Regions from separate parts of the Zooshikella ganghwensis genome, predicted to be linked through region 1. Evidence: predicted binding sites of a transcription regulator. Region 1 holds the regulator's gene; the other holds the start of a gene.
The links. Region 1 encodes sigma-54, which starts transcription at its own class of promoters, with help from an activator protein. Its sites were predicted from a motif close to TGGCACNNNNNTTGCTNT; they were not measured.
Positions count from the first base shown of each region.

Region 2: a site for sigma-54 is predicted at 3,145-3,162, ahead of KHS79_RS15700 (PEP-CTERM sorting domain-containing protein). Genes of this name have one in related genera too.

Region 1 covers NZ_JAEVHG010000002.1:418,955-427,218, reverse strand. Annotated here, with positions in the region: gene pmbA (metalloprotease PmbA) at 1-191, shown strand, start outside; gene mgtE (magnesium transporter) at 244-1,599, opposite strand; gene KHS79_RS05725 (HPr family phosphocarrier protein) at 1,823-2,092, opposite strand; gene rapZ (RNase adapter RapZ) at 2,120-2,968, opposite strand; gene ptsN (PTS IIA-like nitrogen regulatory protein PtsN) at 3,151-3,672, opposite strand; gene hpf (ribosome hibernation-promoting factor, HPF/YfiA family) at 3,641-3,949, opposite strand; gene KHS79_RS05705 (RNA polymerase factor sigma-54) at 4,073-5,626, opposite strand; gene lptB (LPS export ABC transporter ATP-binding protein) at 5,816-6,541, opposite strand; gene lptA (lipopolysaccharide transport periplasmic protein LptA) at 6,546-7,061, opposite strand; gene lptC (LPS export ABC transporter periplasmic protein LptC) at 7,045-7,626, opposite strand; gene KHS79_RS05685 (KdsC family phosphatase) at 7,675-8,208, opposite strand; gene KHS79_RS05680 (KpsF/GutQ family sugar-phosphate isomerase) at 8,205-8,264, opposite strand, start outside.
Region 2 covers NZ_JAEVHG010000011.1:87,902-96,165, forward strand. Annotated here, with positions in the region: gene KHS79_RS15685 (hypothetical protein) at 1-201, shown strand, start outside; gene KHS79_RS15690 (hypothetical protein) at 791-1,819, shown strand; gene KHS79_RS15695 (substrate-binding periplasmic protein) at 2,210-2,854, opposite strand; gene KHS79_RS15700 (PEP-CTERM sorting domain-containing protein) at 3,206-3,853, shown strand; gene KHS79_RS15705 (calcium-binding protein) at 4,008-8,264, opposite strand, start outside.

The DNA of each region.
Region 1 (8,264 bases):
ACTCTCGCGGTGCTGCGGGCTTCTGGGTTGAAAATGGCAAAATCCAGTTTCCGGTGTCAGAGGTTACGATTGCTAGTAACTTAAAAGATATGTTTAGAAACTTAATTGCTATTGGCAATGATATTGACTGGCGAAGTAATGTTAAAACCGGTTCGTTGCTGGTTGAGCAAATGACAGTGGCTGGACACTAGTCATCATTACCTTTTAAGTTACATTAATTATTAAGTTCCTCTGATGCTAGCCTCATGCGAAAAAGTATGAGGCTAATCCAAGAAAAGCAACAAAGCCTACAACATCTGTGACTGTGGTTAGTATTACGCTTCCGGCTAATGCAGGATCAATACGCATTGCTTTTAACAATAGGGGAAGCGCAGCACCAGCAATGGCTGCTACTAATAAATTTGCGACCATTGCTAGTGCAATCACAAGAGAAATGATGGGGTCTTTAAACCATAGCATTGCTGCTATGGAGACGACTATGGCCCAAAGGCAGCCATTCAGGAAGCCAACAATACACTCCCGTGATAATAGCCAGCGCACATTGGATTGACCAATTTGGCCAAGCGCCATCGCACGAATGACCAGAGTGAGTGTTTGGCTTCCTGCAATACCTCCCATGCTGGCGACAATCGGCATAAGCACTGCCAGGGCAACGACTTTGTCAATGGTGTCCTGAAACATGCCAATAACCGCTGAGGCTATAAACGCTGTTAATAAGTTAATCCCTAACCAGATTGCTCGGCTGCGGGCTGTTTTCATCACCGGAGCAAAGGTATCGGCATCTTCATCCAGGCCTGCCATACTCATCAATGAGTGCTCACCTTCTTCACGAATGACATCAACCACATCATCAACGGTGATACGGCCCACCAGCTTGCCTTCTTCATCTATTACCGGGGCTGAAACTAAGTCTTGGCGCTCAAATAACAGCGCTACTTGGTTGGCTGACATGCTGGCGGGAATAGCCTGGATATCGGTCTGCATGACTTCTCGTACACTGATGGAGGGGTGAGTTGTCAGCATCTTGCTGATGGGCAATACACCAATAAATTCATCACGACGATTAACGACCAGTAAAGCATCGGTCATTTCTGGTAGTTCAGGATGGCGGCGTAAATAGCGAAATACAACATCCAGTGTATTACTGGGACGGACAGTAATCATATCCGTATTCATCAAGCCGCCAGCAGTATCTTCTGGATAAGATAAAACCTGCTCTACACGATGACGGTCTTGGGCATCCATGGATGCCAACACTTGTCGGGTAATAGTATCTGGCAGCAGTTGCAGCATATCTGCCAGATCATCGGTATCAATATTTTCAGTGAGGGCTGCCACCTCATCTACATTCATCTGCTCCAGATAAAATTGGCGCAGATCATCACCAAGCTCTTGAAGCACTTCTGCAGCAAGCTCTTTATCCAACAGCTGCCAAATAAGCGTTCTTACTTTGGGGGGGGAGGATTCCAGTAGATGAGCAATGTCCGCTGAGGTTAGGCTGTTCAGCATCATTGATACTTGGGGGGATACCCCTTGTTCCAGTGCCTCATTTAAGACCTGGATTTGGGTATCGGAAATGCTGCTTTGTTGTTGAGCCATAACCCCCCCTGTTGGGCAGTACAGAAGTTACAGGAAGCATAAGAGCGCAAATTCTAACGAAAATTTGCTATAGGCCAAAGTATCTTCTTGATTTGTTTTGCTAAATCAGAGTATGTAGAGGTTGGAATAGGCACCGTTAAGTGTGTTTTTGCTTGTTTTTGGGTAGTCTTAGTAGTTTGTTAAGATTGGCAAGAGGCAAAAGCAGAGGCTGACTTGGTGGTAACTACTCGCCTTCTTCAAAATAGTTATCAACCAATGCCTTAAGTGCAATAAATGCCTGCTCTTCATCTTTGCCTTCAATAAGGACATCAAGTGTTGTACCTTGGCTGGCTGCTAGCATCATTACAGACATAATGCTTTTGCCGTCTACCATTTTGCCTGCTTTACCAACACGAATTGTGCTGCCAAAGGCTGCAGCCGTTGTTACAAACTTTGCAGCAGCACGGGCATGAAGCCCTAGCTTATTTATGATGATGAGTTGCTCTTCTATCATGGTGACGGCTGAAGTCTTAACGTTTAATTAAGGAAGTTCTCGATGTCTAACTTGGACGTTACGGTACTTAGCTTGAAAAGAAGATGCAAGCCGTTCAGCTAAATAGACCGAGCGGTGATGCCCGCCGGTGCAGCCTATGGCAACAGTAAGGTAACTTCGATTGCAGGCTTCAAAGCTAGGTAACCATTTCTCAATAAACTTATAAATATCCTCAAACATCACTTCAACTTGAGGTTCAGCCATTAAAAACTCTTTAATGGGTTGATCTTTACCCGTGTACTGTCGTAAATGATTCACCCAATAAGGATTGGGTAAGCAGCGTACATCAAAAATATAGTCTGCATCATTAGGGGCACCTTTTTTAAAGCCAAAGGACTCAAATAAAAGGGCAATACTATTGTCCTGTTTACTGGCTACACGTTTATTAAATATATCCCGTAAATCATGCAGGGTAAGTCCGGTAGTATCCATTGTGAGATCAGCCAGGTTAGAGATAGGGTCTAAAACCTGTTGTTCAGCTTTAAGTGCTTCAGCCAATGAACAGTTATGGCTGCTTAAGGGATGTTTTCGCCGAGTCTCACTGAATCGCTTTAATAGCTCTTCATCATCAGCATCAAGATAAATAACTTCTGCATCAACTTGCTGCTGCTTAATTCGGTTAATTATTTCCGGAAAGCGTGATAGCTCTTGTCGTATATTTCGAGCATCAATACTTACAGCTACTCGGTCTAAATACGCCTTTTGCAGCTCTTTCGCTAAATCGGGAAGTAAAACCAGGGGTAAATTATCAATACAGAAAAAGCCTTGATCTTCAAGAACATGTAGTCCCGTACTTTTGCCTGAACCTGATCGACCGCTAATGATAACAAGTTTCATACGACTTTAATCTGTACCCTGGTAGTGAGTCGGCTTTAGTTAATTGCGCCATATTATTATTACACAGCAAGTATAGTGTACACCAAAATGACAGCTTCTTGTTGTAGCCAAGCTACAATGAAGTCCGTCATTTAGTGTAAATAAAGACGAAACGCTAAAATAAGTTGGTTGTGTGTGGCTTGTTAATTGGGAAGAGGAGCAATAGCAAGCTCAAAAAGCTCATGGTTGCTTTGAGCATTACGTAACCGGTTTCTGAAGCTGGCATTTTCAAATCGTTCGGCAACAAGTTGCAAAATCGCCAAATGCTCTGAGGTGGCTTCTTCAGGGACTACAAGTGCAAAAATTAGGTCAACAGGGTGATTATCCATAGCATCAAACTCAATAGGTTCACGCAGTTTTAGTAAGGCTGCCATGGGTTTATCACAGTTAGTTAATCGGCAGTGGGGCAGGGCAATACCTTTGCCAAATCCAGTGCTGCCCAATCGCTCTCGGGTAATAAGACTATCAAAAAGTTCGCTAGCACCTATGCCTGGCCGGAATCCGGCCAGGATATCTGCAATTTGCTCTAACGTTCTTTTTTTGCTGCCACCCTCAACATCACAAGCGGTGCACTCCGGGGCAAGAATCTGTTCGAGTTTCATTGCGTTTTTACAGTCTCCAGCAATCGCCAGTTTAACGGGCTCCTGCGCCCTGTAAACGGTCAAGGTTTTTCTCTTTGTGTTTTAGAAGTTGACGATCCAACCGATCGACAAGCATGTCAATCGCTGCATACATGTCCTCAGATTCCGCTTCAGCGCGAATATCTGCACCTCGTGTATGTAAAGTGGTCTCAGCTTTTTGTCGAAGTTTTTCGACACTTAAAGTGACTTGCACATTGGTAATGTTATCAAAGTGCCGCTCCAAACGCTCAAATTTATTGATGACATATTGGCGCAGCGGATCGGTAATATCAACGTGGTGACCACTAATGTTTATTTGCATGCATCGATCTCCTAGGTGATCCGATTTACAGTCTATCAGTAGAAACTGTGTACTACTACTGACTCCACACTCCCCTCCTTGAAAAGGGGCTAACTGGGGTGTTTGTCACCCTATAACGCTTTTTTACACCAACCGTTTTCGCTCGTTAGAAGGTGGAATAGAAAGTGATTCTCGGTACTTGGCGATAGTTCGTCTTGCCACTTTTATTCCTTGTTCTTCCAGAAGCTTGGCTATTTTACTATCTGATAAAGGTTTTCGTGCATTTTCCGCCGCAATCAATTTTTTTATGATGGCTCGGATTGCTGTTGATGAGCACTCTCCACCCGATGATGTACTAACATGGCTGGAGAAAAAATACTTCAGTTCGAATATACCACGAGGGGTGTGCATATATTTTTGAGTAGTTACTCTTGAAATGGTTGACTCATGCATACCAACCGCTTCAGCAATGTCATGAAGCACTAAAGGCTTCATGGCTTCTTCACCATACTCTAAAAAGCCTTTTTGATGCTCAACAATACAGCTGGCTACACGCATTAATGTTTCATTACGGCTCTGCAAGCTTTTAATGAACCAGCGGGCTTCCTGAAGGTGATTTTTAATGTAAGTATTATCAGAGCTACTATCTGCACGTTTGACTAATGAAGCGTAGCTGGCATTGATGCGAAGACGGGGAGTGGCATCCGTATTTAGCTCTACAGTCCAACGATCACTTCTTTTTTGGACAATAACGTCGGGAACAATATATTCAGAGTTCTCGTCTTGAATAACAGAGCCAGGCCGTGGATTTAAACTTTGTATTAGCAAAATCGCTTGCTTTAACTGCTCTTCTTTCAACTTTGCTTTTCGCATAAGTTGATTGTAGTCGTGATTGCCTAATAAATGGAGATACTTTTGGGTAATTAGCTTTGCTTCTTCCAGAAAAGGTGTGTCTGCACTGAGTTGCGTCAACTGAGTTAACAGGCACTCTTTTAAATCACGCGCGGCAACACCAACCGGGTCAAACTGCTTTAATAATCGGTGTACAACAACCACTTCGTCCAGGTCAATTTCTAACTCTGGATCAAAGCTTTCATGAATATCCTCAAGGCTACAGGTTAAATAGCCGCTTTCATCCACAGCATCAATGATTGCTATTGCAATAAGTCGGTCGTTATCACTTAAGGGGGTAAGGTTAAGCTGCCAATGTAAGTGCGACTGAATAGTTTCTGCTGTACTGTTTCTGGCGGTATAGTCAAAGTCTTCATCGGAGCCGGACGATGAGTTTCCAGTCGAAGGAGGTAATGAGTCATACACATCCTCCCAGGCAGTATCTACCGATAGTTCAGAAGGGATTTGCTCAGCCCATTGGTCTTCATAGAGTGAATCACTGCTTTCGTTTTCTTGATCTTGGGAAGAGGTGTTGGCTGTATCAGTGCTGTTGTCGTCACTACTGGAGTTTGAGGAAGCTTGTTGAGTAAGCTCATTCTGATGTTCATCAGAAGAGTCACTGGACTCGCTATTTGAGCCAGTATCAGAGGTATCTTCAATAAGTTCTAGCAAAGGGTTTGAGTCTAGGGCTTGCTGAATTTCTTGTTGCAAGTCAAGCGTAGACAACTGAAGTAGTTTAATGGCCTGTTGCAGCTGGGGGGTCATTGTCAGCTGTTGGCCCATTTTTAAAACTAGGGATGGCTTCATAGTTAGTTGATTTACCTACACTGCAACAAAGCAAATGCTAAAGTTTATCTATTAGTATGCCACTAACATTACCTGTCGTTGTGGTGAAATAATGCTGCCACATTAATTATTCAGTAAACAGTGAGTGATAATGATGAGTGGCCGCATCTCATACATTAACACATTATATGCGCGACCAGGCTACTTGTCTTAGATTTTGAATTGATGTCCAAGATAAACATCCTTGACTTTTTGGTTGGCCATTACATCACTCGCTGTACCTTGAGCGATTATTTGTCCTTCACTTACTATGTAGGCTAACTCACAAATATCAAGTGTTTCTCGAACATTGTGATCCGTAATCAGTACACCTATGCCTCTTTCTTTTAAGTGAGTGACTATCATTTTTATATCATTTACTGAGATGGGGTCAACCCCAGCAAAAGGTTCATCCAGTAGAATGAAAGAGGGTTCAGTCGCCAGTGCACGAGCAATTTCAACTCGTCGACGCTCACCACCTGATAAGCTCATACCCATACTATTTCTGAGGTGAGTGACATTAAACTCTTCAAGCAGATGGTTAAGTTTTTCTTCTCGTTGTTGACGATTTAAGTCTTTACGGGTTTCCAAAATACCCATTATATTTTCGCTGACGGTCAGCTTGCGGAAGATAGACGCTTCTTGTGGTAAATAACCAATTCCTGCACGTGCCCTGCCATGCATGGGTAGATGTGTAATATTGTGTTCATCTATTTGCACTTGACCATGATCTGATCGAACCAAGCCAACAATCATATAAAAAGTGGTTGTTTTTCCCGCACCATTTGGACCAAGTAGACCAACAATTTGACCACTTTCGATATGGAGTGAGACTTCTTTGACAACTTGACGACCTTTATAGCTTTTGGCCAGGTTTGTGGCTTGTAGAACGGGCATAGAGTTACTTCGTCTTTGTAGGTTGCAGGATCATCTCAACACGTTGCTTGCCGCCAGCTTTTGAAGAGTCGCCTTTAGCATTCACAGTTTGGGTTTTCATGTTATAGTCAATACGCTTGCCTGTGAACTTATTGCCTTCCTGAAATAATTTAGCATTAACAATAATTTCAACTTTTTCTTGAGGAATCATATAGTTGATTTGCTTGCCATAGGCGCGAATCAGTTCTTTGTTAGGTTCAGGCTTTTCTTCATAGTGTGCTGGGCTACCCAGAGCAATCACTTTGTTGATATTTCCCTGTTTGTCGGTATAAATGGTGACTTTGTGACCAGTAATTTTTATGGTGCCTTGAGTAATGACAACATTTCCCGTCAGTATACGCACACCATCTTTTTCGGCATTAGCACTATCAGACTTTGCGTGAATTGGTTTTTCTCTATCAGCAGGTAAAGCCCAGGCTGTTTGCTGGCTTATAAGGCTAAAAAGTAGTCCTAGTGTGAAAAGGTTAATCCTGCACTTCATATGTTCCCCTAACATTGGATAGCAACTCCACACGCTCCTCATCTAAATATGCATTCATGCCGACCGCGTTTACAACTGAGTTGTCAGTTTTAATGGTTACTGGACGTTTGGTTTTCGCTTGATTTTGTTCTGCGTAAACAGTCAGAAACTCTGTGGTTATAATCATGCCAGGATTTCCAGTTGTTTTCTGTTCCCTAATTACGACATTATCCCAGAGTTCCATCACATCTCCACCAGGAAGTATCCTTCCTTGCCGTGAGGTCGTATGCCAGTCGCTACTTTGTTTTCGCGTAATCAAAATATCAGGCTGATCAATCAGTGAAATATCATTATGAGGAAAGTGACTTACTTTCTCAGCAACAACAACGTAGTCTTGCTCACCTTTTGTTGTATATTGGGTAATAACAGGAGACTCCATAAAAACATCTGGAGAAACTGCAGTATTTTCTTTTTTATCACTTTTAGGTGCGGTTAAGTTAAATGCATCTGGCTGGTTTAAAAAAGTAAACAAGCCATACCCCAGTATGAGTAATAATGTCAGTGTAGTAATACGTTTTAAGCCCATGGTGAACAAAGCTCATAGCGTTAAGAAGTCAAAGACAGTTGCGTCATGTTAACAACATAAGTAAGGAGCTAGCTGGGCATCAAGCGTACCTTGGCTTGCCATTATAAACTCGCATACTTCTCTAGCAGCTCCAAGTCCACCAAGCTGTTGGGTGACACCAGCTGCATAGTGTTTTACCGTTGGATTTGCATTAGCAACGGCTAGGCCCAGACCAACATAACGGATTGCAGGGAGGTCGGGTAAGTCGTCTCCTAAATAGGCCACTTGTGCAGGTGTGAGTTCAAGCTGTTCAAGGATTTCTTTTAAAACGACCAGCTTGTCTTCACGCCCCTGATAAACAATATCGACACCAAGTGCAGCCATACGCTGGCTGACAACTTTGGATTTTCGGCCAGTGATAATAGCGATTTTGACCCCAGTTTGCTGCAAAAGTTTGAAGCCTAAACCATCCAGAGTATGAAATGTCTTAAATTCCTGGCCGTCTTCTGTAAAGTAAAGTCGACCATCAGTCAGTACCCCATCAACGTCACATACCAGCAAACGAACCGCAGCGGCTTTTGTGGCTAAATGCTGTAAGTTCATACTACACCTGCGCGTAAAAGGTCATGCATATTAAGTGCACCGATGGCTTTATGGTT
Region 2 (8,264 bases), on a different contig from region 1:
ACATTTATGGAAGATGGTCCTGAAGCGTGTCCAGATCCAAGCAATCTAGACTCTTTAGAAGAGTATTTTGATAGTCGGCGTCGTTGGAAAGAGAATAAAATATTAGTCGGTTGGCAAATATATAAACAAAAGATTAGGGACTGGATGCACTATTCGTATTTTGCATACTGGCTCAATGATAAAATTCAAGAGAGACTTTAATACACTGAATTATCAGAAGAAATTAAACGATGGTCTGAATCTATCCCCGAAAGTCAGTGGCGTAAACCCTCACCAGAATTAGAGGAAGCCAATGCATTAGCTATGACTTATTATGAGCAGGGAGGAAAATTGGGTGATGAAAACATACCAGTGTATGACCCTAGAAAAAAGGTCAGGAGAGATCAGATAAAAGAATAAATGAATGCTGGGAAAGTATGTGATTAGTGTTAGTGCTGTTAGCCGTTAATGATTATTTGCTCCACACCCATCACAAGGTTATTCCCTGGCCTGCAATGGGTCCGGCGCTCCTGGCGCTTTTTTCACAAACAACCCTCAACGGCCTGATTACCATCGCGCAATCATTAAGCATGAAAACTTAAATCATTATTAGAAGCCTTTTTATGCAGATGATGAGTGTGAGCACACAGGTATTTGGACTGTTGAATTTTCGCAGAACCATCTGTCGCAGGGAAGCAGTAGTTGAGTCTCCAGGGAAGGATTGACGGCGTGTTCGAAGCAGATTTGACAGTCTAGGACATTGTTAGCCTATGCTAATAAGTACTGACAATGGGTTATGTGGTGAGCACCAATGATCAGCCGACAACGAATGATGGCAGGTAAAACCTTTGAAGATAAGTTAAACCGTATACTGGTTTTATCTCCGTTACCTATTATTACTAATAACTCTTGTATGGATGGACAAGGGATTATAAAAGCAAAGAATGATGTTTATTTAGATATTGGTCATAAAAGTGTGCGGGTGGGGGCTCAAAATTTAGCCTTACTTTGCAATTTGGTTTATTTAGTATTAGGGGGAGCACTGTTATTAACTGTTATATTTACCCCTCAACTCAGATCCGGCTATAATTTTTTTTTAAATGCTTTCCTTATGGTTTTTTTTGGATTGCATTTATTTTATCTTCATATTATAGCAAGAGGTTACTTTTCATTAAAAAAACAGCGTTTTATTCGCTTTAACCGCCAGCGTAGACAGGTCGCTTTACCGTTTGGTGAAAAAGGCCAGTTTATAATTATTCCTTGGGAAAAAATATACGCATGGGCTGGCACTACACTGATGTTATCAGATACGACTGCTATACCCTTATCCACATTAATCATTACGATGGCCAGCCCTACAGATGTAACTAATTTTAGAGGGCGCTATGAAGTCGCGTGTGGGGCTGAAATAAATTGCATTATGCAATGGGAGTGTATTCGTGCATTTATGGAAGAGGGGCCGGATGCTTGCCCTTCACCGAGTAAGCTTGATACTTTGGAAGAATATAAAGATAGTCGCCGCCGTTGGAAAGAAAATGGTATTTTAGTTGGTTGGCAAATATACAAACAAAAAATTTGGGACTGGATGCATTATTCATACTTTGCATACTGGTTGAGTGATTGGCATGAAAAAAGAATTCCAAAAGTCACACTATCAGATGAGATTATACGTTGGTCTGAACCTATACCCGAAAGTCAATGGCGTAAACCCTCACCAGAATTAGTGGAAGCCAATGCACTAGCTATGACTTATTATGAGCAGGGAGGAAAATTGGGTGATGAAAACATACCAGTGTATGACCCTAGAAAAAAGGTCAGGAGAGATCAGATAAAAGAATAAATGAATGCTGGGTAAGTATGTGATTAGTGTTAGTGCTGTTAGCCGTTAATGATTATTTGCTCCACACCCATCACAAGGTTATTCCCTGGCCTGCAATGGGTCCGGTGCTCCTGGCGCTTGTTTCACAAACAACCCTCAACGGCCTGATTACCATCATTATCATTAACTATAGACGTTTAAGTCACTACTAGAAACCTTTATGCATCTGTGAAGAAAATATTCGTGTAGAATGTATTGCTTTTTGAGTGGAATATACAAAAAATTAATCTTCTTTATCTTCGATTATATAATCCCCACGCTGAGATTCCCTTAAGTACTGATCAAACTTTCCACTTTCTTTCAACTTTAGTAAGCCTGAATTAAATAACTTTAACATTTTCTCATTCTTCTTTATTTTTTGTTAAATAAAAGTGATAATGAACCACTTCTTAGAGGTTTAGGGTGATAAGTGATAAGGTTAATCTCTTTTTCGGTAAAGTGCTTATTTAATAAAAAATAGCCTGGTTCTCGTTCTAGAGGAAATAGCTCAATTCTATGAAGAAATAGTTTTTTGAAATTTTGTAGGTCTGTTGGTACCCATTGCACATCTAACCAACCATCATTGAATGCTTTATGGAATTCATCTGAGTAAGTATACTCAAGGGTAGCGCCAATTTTTATGTCTTTTAAGTCGTTTATTGTATTCCAGTTAAAATCAAAATCAGTTAAATGAAAGAAAACATACTCATTATGTACTACTGGTATACTGTAATGAAAATGTTCTTCTCTTTCTTGTGAGTGATACCAAATCGCTGTTGCATCTACAATTCCTTTCTTGGCATTTTGATAAGCTCTTGACCAAGGATAAAAAATAATTTTTGTCTGTATACCTTCTAATGCAAATGCTTCATTAATCACTTTGATAACTACACCTGAGTGTAGTAGAGACTTAGATATATAGGGAGGCCACTCTCCAGTTGAAATGGTAATAGTATCATCAGCTAGGCTAACATTACAGACTAATAATAAAGTTAGCAGCCATATAAATAATGACATGCCTTTTCCATGTGACAGAAAAATATAATAATGTATATTATAGTGGTTCTAGCGAGAATAACCCATGAGAGAGTAAGTGTTTAAAAACATAACAGGCGTATGACGTATTTATTAAATGATATTGTTGAAGGTTTATTCAATGTTTTCCTCGTTGAGGTGTTTTTTTAAAGAATACTTATAAGTTTTAGTGTCGATTGGCTATACATTTTTATTTGTGGTTTTGAGTCAGGCTATTAAATATTGTGTGTTATTGCTTATAAAATAAGGGGTATTTTAAGAATATTATTGAGTGGCATAATTTTTGTAGTTAAAAGCTTTGTTATAATCGAAAGTTTTTGGGAGATATTACTTATGTCACTAAAAGGTTTATTTTCATTTAAGCTACTGCTTACGTCTGCGTTGTTATCTACAAGTTTAGTTTCTCATGCAGTTATCACTCAGGTAGGTTCAACTGCAGGAATGAGCCAAGGGCCTTATGCCTTAGAAGACTTTGAAGATGGTAGTTTTGTGCCTGGATTTACCGCAACAGCCTCATCAGGAGTCACTCTCGCTAGTGCTGCTGGTTTTGCGGGTGGAGTTACACCTTCAGGTACTCAAGGTCTGTCAACCAACACATTCCCTGATCCTATTATGATTAGCTTCGCTACACCAGCATCTTCTGTAGGGATGTTTTTTGGAAACGATGACACATGTTGTTCGAGTGGTTTTACTGCATTCCTTGATATCTTCGATGTAGGTGGATTGATTGGTACAATTGGCGTTGCTGCTAATATGAATGACTTTGCTGACCAGTTTATTGGCTTTGTTAGTGACCAGGCAGTAACTAGCGTAACTTTACGTTATGGTACTGGCTCTGATGTCGGTTTGTACCACTATATTGATGATTTGCAGTTCAATAGAGCAGGTACAACACCAGAACCTGATCCTATCCCTGAGCCAGGAACCTTGGGTTTATTTGGGCTATTAACAGGCTTTTTACTTAGAAGGAAAAAGCAGTAAATACATTCAAAATGAAAATTATATACCTTTAAAACTTTTATAAAGTGAAAATGTCAGTTGCTCGTTATCAATAAAGCAACTGACATTCACTTAAGGGCCACTCAAAAAAAAGCATTTTTAGAGGGCCTTTGATAGTTAATCTTTGAATACAGGGTTAGGCTGTATGCACCAAAGATGTTAATGCAGTATTTAGATGTGGTTCATTATAAGTAGAAGTTCCTCCATTTTCTTTTTCACTCATTTGACTGGCCATTTGAATAAGTAGATTAATATCGACGGAATGAGTGGTTTGGTCTTTATCAATGATATTCATCGTCAATTCAGATGAATTACTGGTTTGCTCTAAAATAAGTGCTTGATCAGAATCAGCTTTGTTTATAAGAGATAAATTGCCATCTTTGTATAAAACTTTAAAATCATTCCAATCGAGATTTTCCCATTGCACGGTGAGTGTAGTGTGTGATGACTGTTCTAAGTAAATGATACTGGAATATTGGTTTATATTAACAGTGTTGTTGCCTAAGCCAAGGTTGGCAATGATCACTCCTTCATGTTTACCTGTATACAGTATGTCATTCCCTTCTCCAGTCTTTACTTTAAACAGCGACATTAACGGGTGTGCTAGCTCAAACTGCTCTGTAGATGATTGATACGACTGTTGACCTAAATTGATGGTATAGTCACTATGGGATTGAGTTGTTAAATCCAGCTCTGAAAGTTGAAATTCATGGCTTTCATTAAATGTACCGTATAATACCCCTTGACCGGGTTGTGTTGTGGACTGGAAGGCAAAGGTTAGTTTTTTGCTAAGATTCTGTTGGTAGCGGTTCCCTAGAATAATTTGAGTACCTTGATAATTGAGATAGTAACGACTTTCGGGAGTACTGTAGCGGTGAGAAAAACCGTTAAAACCATTTTGGAAACTAATCGTGTCGCGTTGGTTATCTGTGTCATCACTGGTAATAACAACCATATTCTGGTTGGCGCCAATCATATAGGTATCATGACCATTACCGCCACTTAGTTGTGCCCCATCAGCACCAGATACAAGAATATCATTACCATCTTCACCAAAAAGTTGGTCAAAACCGGCACCACCATCAATCAAGTTATCAAGGCTATTACCTCGAAGTGTGTCGTCTTCTTTAGAGCCAATGACATTGGTAATGTTTGTAGAAAGCAGGTTAAATCGCTGTTGAATGTCGCCATTAAATAAGCGTGTGTAACCTTTTGCTAGGTTTACTTTGTAATGACCTTCATCTGCTGCACGAGTAACTAAGGTATCAAAAATTACCTGGCGATCACTCTGAACAGATGGAATATATAAATGGCCAGCTAAATCTCGGAACTGAATATGCTGGTATTGTTTACCTTTAAAGTAATTTGAAAGGGTAACCACATTAAGACGCGTTGGTGCATTTTCCTGATAATATTCTAAAACAGGCTTGAAGCTTTCCGAGGTTAATAGCTCCCAATGATCTTTTGTGGTTGTAAGCTCTTCTTTTATAGGCACAAGGGTAGCACTAGCAAGTGGAAGATCATCCATGAGTGGCAGTATATTATTGCCTGCTTGATGACTTGAAAACAGTTTTTTCGCTAAACGTAGAGCATTTAACCAACCTTGACTCACCGTGAGTTTAAGGTCGTCATTTTCTTTATAGCCGCTTAAGTCTCCAAAGTTCGTAATTAATTGATCCGTAGCCGTTGCTTTTGGCATATGTTGATAAGCATATAACTTTGCTTCTTCATCAGAAGCGTCAGGGTTTTCTGCAAGATACTCAAGTTTTACCCGATAAAAACGTTCTCCTGCTTCTACTTTATTGTCAATCGTGTCATGGTCTGTGTCTGTTGCCCAGTCATCAGCTGTAATCGTATAAGTGTCAGTACCTTCACCACCACTTAAATAGTCGCTGCCTTGACCTCCCACTAAGTGATCATCACCATATAAGCCGCTTATGATGTCGTCACCTTCTGAACCTTGTAAAAAATTACTGAAGCGATCGCCACTGATTTTGTCATTACCTTCTGAACCAATGACGTTTTCAATGTTTTCAACAAGAAAAAAATCTTCTCGGCCATCACGAATTTGCACGGTTGATTTATTGCCAAAGTGACTGTGAGGCTCAAGACTGATTTCTACGCCTTTTTTCTTACCTGTAAACGCATACATTGAGCGGAAAGAAATAGTATCAATACCTGCTCCACCATCCACAATGGCATAGTCAGTACTGGTAAAACGCTGTAGAGCATTCGGCGAACGAATTTCAAATGTATCTGCTTTATTACCCCCTTTATACCGCCGTTGAAATGCACTTCGATTGTGATCAATCAGGAAAATGTTTCGACGATTTAAGTCACCATTTGCCCAGTCAAATCCTTTGCCTAACTGAATAAGCGTGACACCGTTTTCCTCATCATAAGCATCTAGTTTCTTAACTTGAGCAGCTTTCGCTTCTTGTCGAAATACCCAGCCGGAATCGACTTCACCAGGATTATTTCGGTGATATTCTCTTAGTTCAGTTGGGGATAAGTTATAGTAGTCATAACCTTCACTAATATTGGTTAACTTACCGTAGGCGGTAAACACTTTTGGTGTGCTATAAACTAGCTTATCGACGCCTAGTTGAGCATACATTTCCAAGCGTTTTTGTTGCATTTCATTCCATTGACGTTCACCAATATTTGTTGCGGCTTTATTGGCTATATGCTCAGGAACAGGAAAACCAAAAAACACAGCAGCCCCCGCTAGGTCAAGGTCAGAACCTGTAATGCCTGCATCAGCAAGTTGTTGTCTGACTCGCACGGTGTTATAGATACTGGCGGCTATACCAATCGCTAAGCCAATAGCTGCCCCAATAGGACCAGCAGCGGCGGTAATTAACGAAGCAATACCTGTGGCAATTGAGACCACAACACCTGCCACAGCCAGTGAGCCATTAACGATATAATCAATACGTTCGTCAGTATTTGTCGTATTTGCCGCCGCACTAAAATTATCAACAGCTGACCAAATACCTAAACCTGCACCAGCGAAGTTAGTGATAGCGCCTAGCTTGGTTGCCACACTGGCAAGACGAGTTGATACTGCCTGCACTTTGGTGCTGTTAGCCAACACATCCAGTGTAATGTCAAGATTATCAGTAAGCGTGTCTGCTAATGATTGTACGGCATGGTAGGTGTCACCTTTAGCAAAAGCATCAACGGCTTGGTAAACATTACCAGGTAAGCGTATGACGCTCATAGCTGTATTTACGCCATTAATTTTACTGGCTAACCTATTGAGTTTTTGGTTAGGGACAGGTGTTGAGCCAAATAAACGATGCTGGCGATCATATAACTCAGAGACGCTGGCCAAAGAACGATTTAATTTTTCATCCAATGACGATAGCAGAGGCAGTTGATGATCTAACCAATTAATAGCTTCTGCCTGTTTACGTAATTTAATGACTTCTACTGAGTTTGAATTTTCAGGCAATAAATTAGGTGAAGCTGTGAGCCACTGATTCAGCCGTGCTAAAGCAGTATAACGTTGGTTACCATCTAATTGTTTCATCCAGCGTTGGGTTTGTTCTGGATTAAGTGAGAGTGAGCCTTCTAGTGTGGTAAGTGTAATTAAATCCTCAGTGGTTAAAGCGGTATTATTAAGTTTGGCACCTGCTAACCAAAGCTCTATCCGACTGATACGTTGTTCACCCATTGAAAGTAATCCAAGGTTCTTATCGGCTTGTGCCAATAAGTCCAGATCAGTGACATAAGGGCGACTCATTTGGGTGATAAGATCATCACTTAAGGTTTGGTCTAAAGTCGTGTGAGAAAGTGACCAGGCTTGTTGTTTTAAGTCATACTGTGAAGAAATATAATCTACCGCTTTGCGAATCGTATTTGTAGTTATGATTTCGCTGGTGGTGGAATTAAATAGGGTGACCGCTTTATTATTAATTAATAACGCTAAATCATTGCCATCAACACGCAGCTTTAATACGCCAGATTCAGCGAATGACTGAAGTGCTTTTCGTAAACGCTTAGCGCCTTGGCCACTATTTACAGCTTCAAAATAGAGAGAAGGGAGCTGTTTAATACGTTCAGTTAATCCTTTTCCTTGAGGGTTTTCTTGATCAGGTTGCAGCCATTGCTGATATCCCAGGGCTAAAATATTGCGGGTATAACTGGTTGCAGCACTGAGACCTTTCTGCTTATAAACTAATAGAAAGCTATCTAATAAATACTGATCATCAAGGGTTAATGCTTTGGTTAAGGCTCTTGTATCAGTTAAATTTTGCTGTGGTAATACGGAGTTATTCTTTAACAGCTGATTGAAGGCATCATTTATTTGGTCGGGGAAATGCGCTAAACGTTTTGTCAGCTTTTCTAAAAAGTTATGTTTGGGTTGAAAAGGAAGATCTTGCCAGTG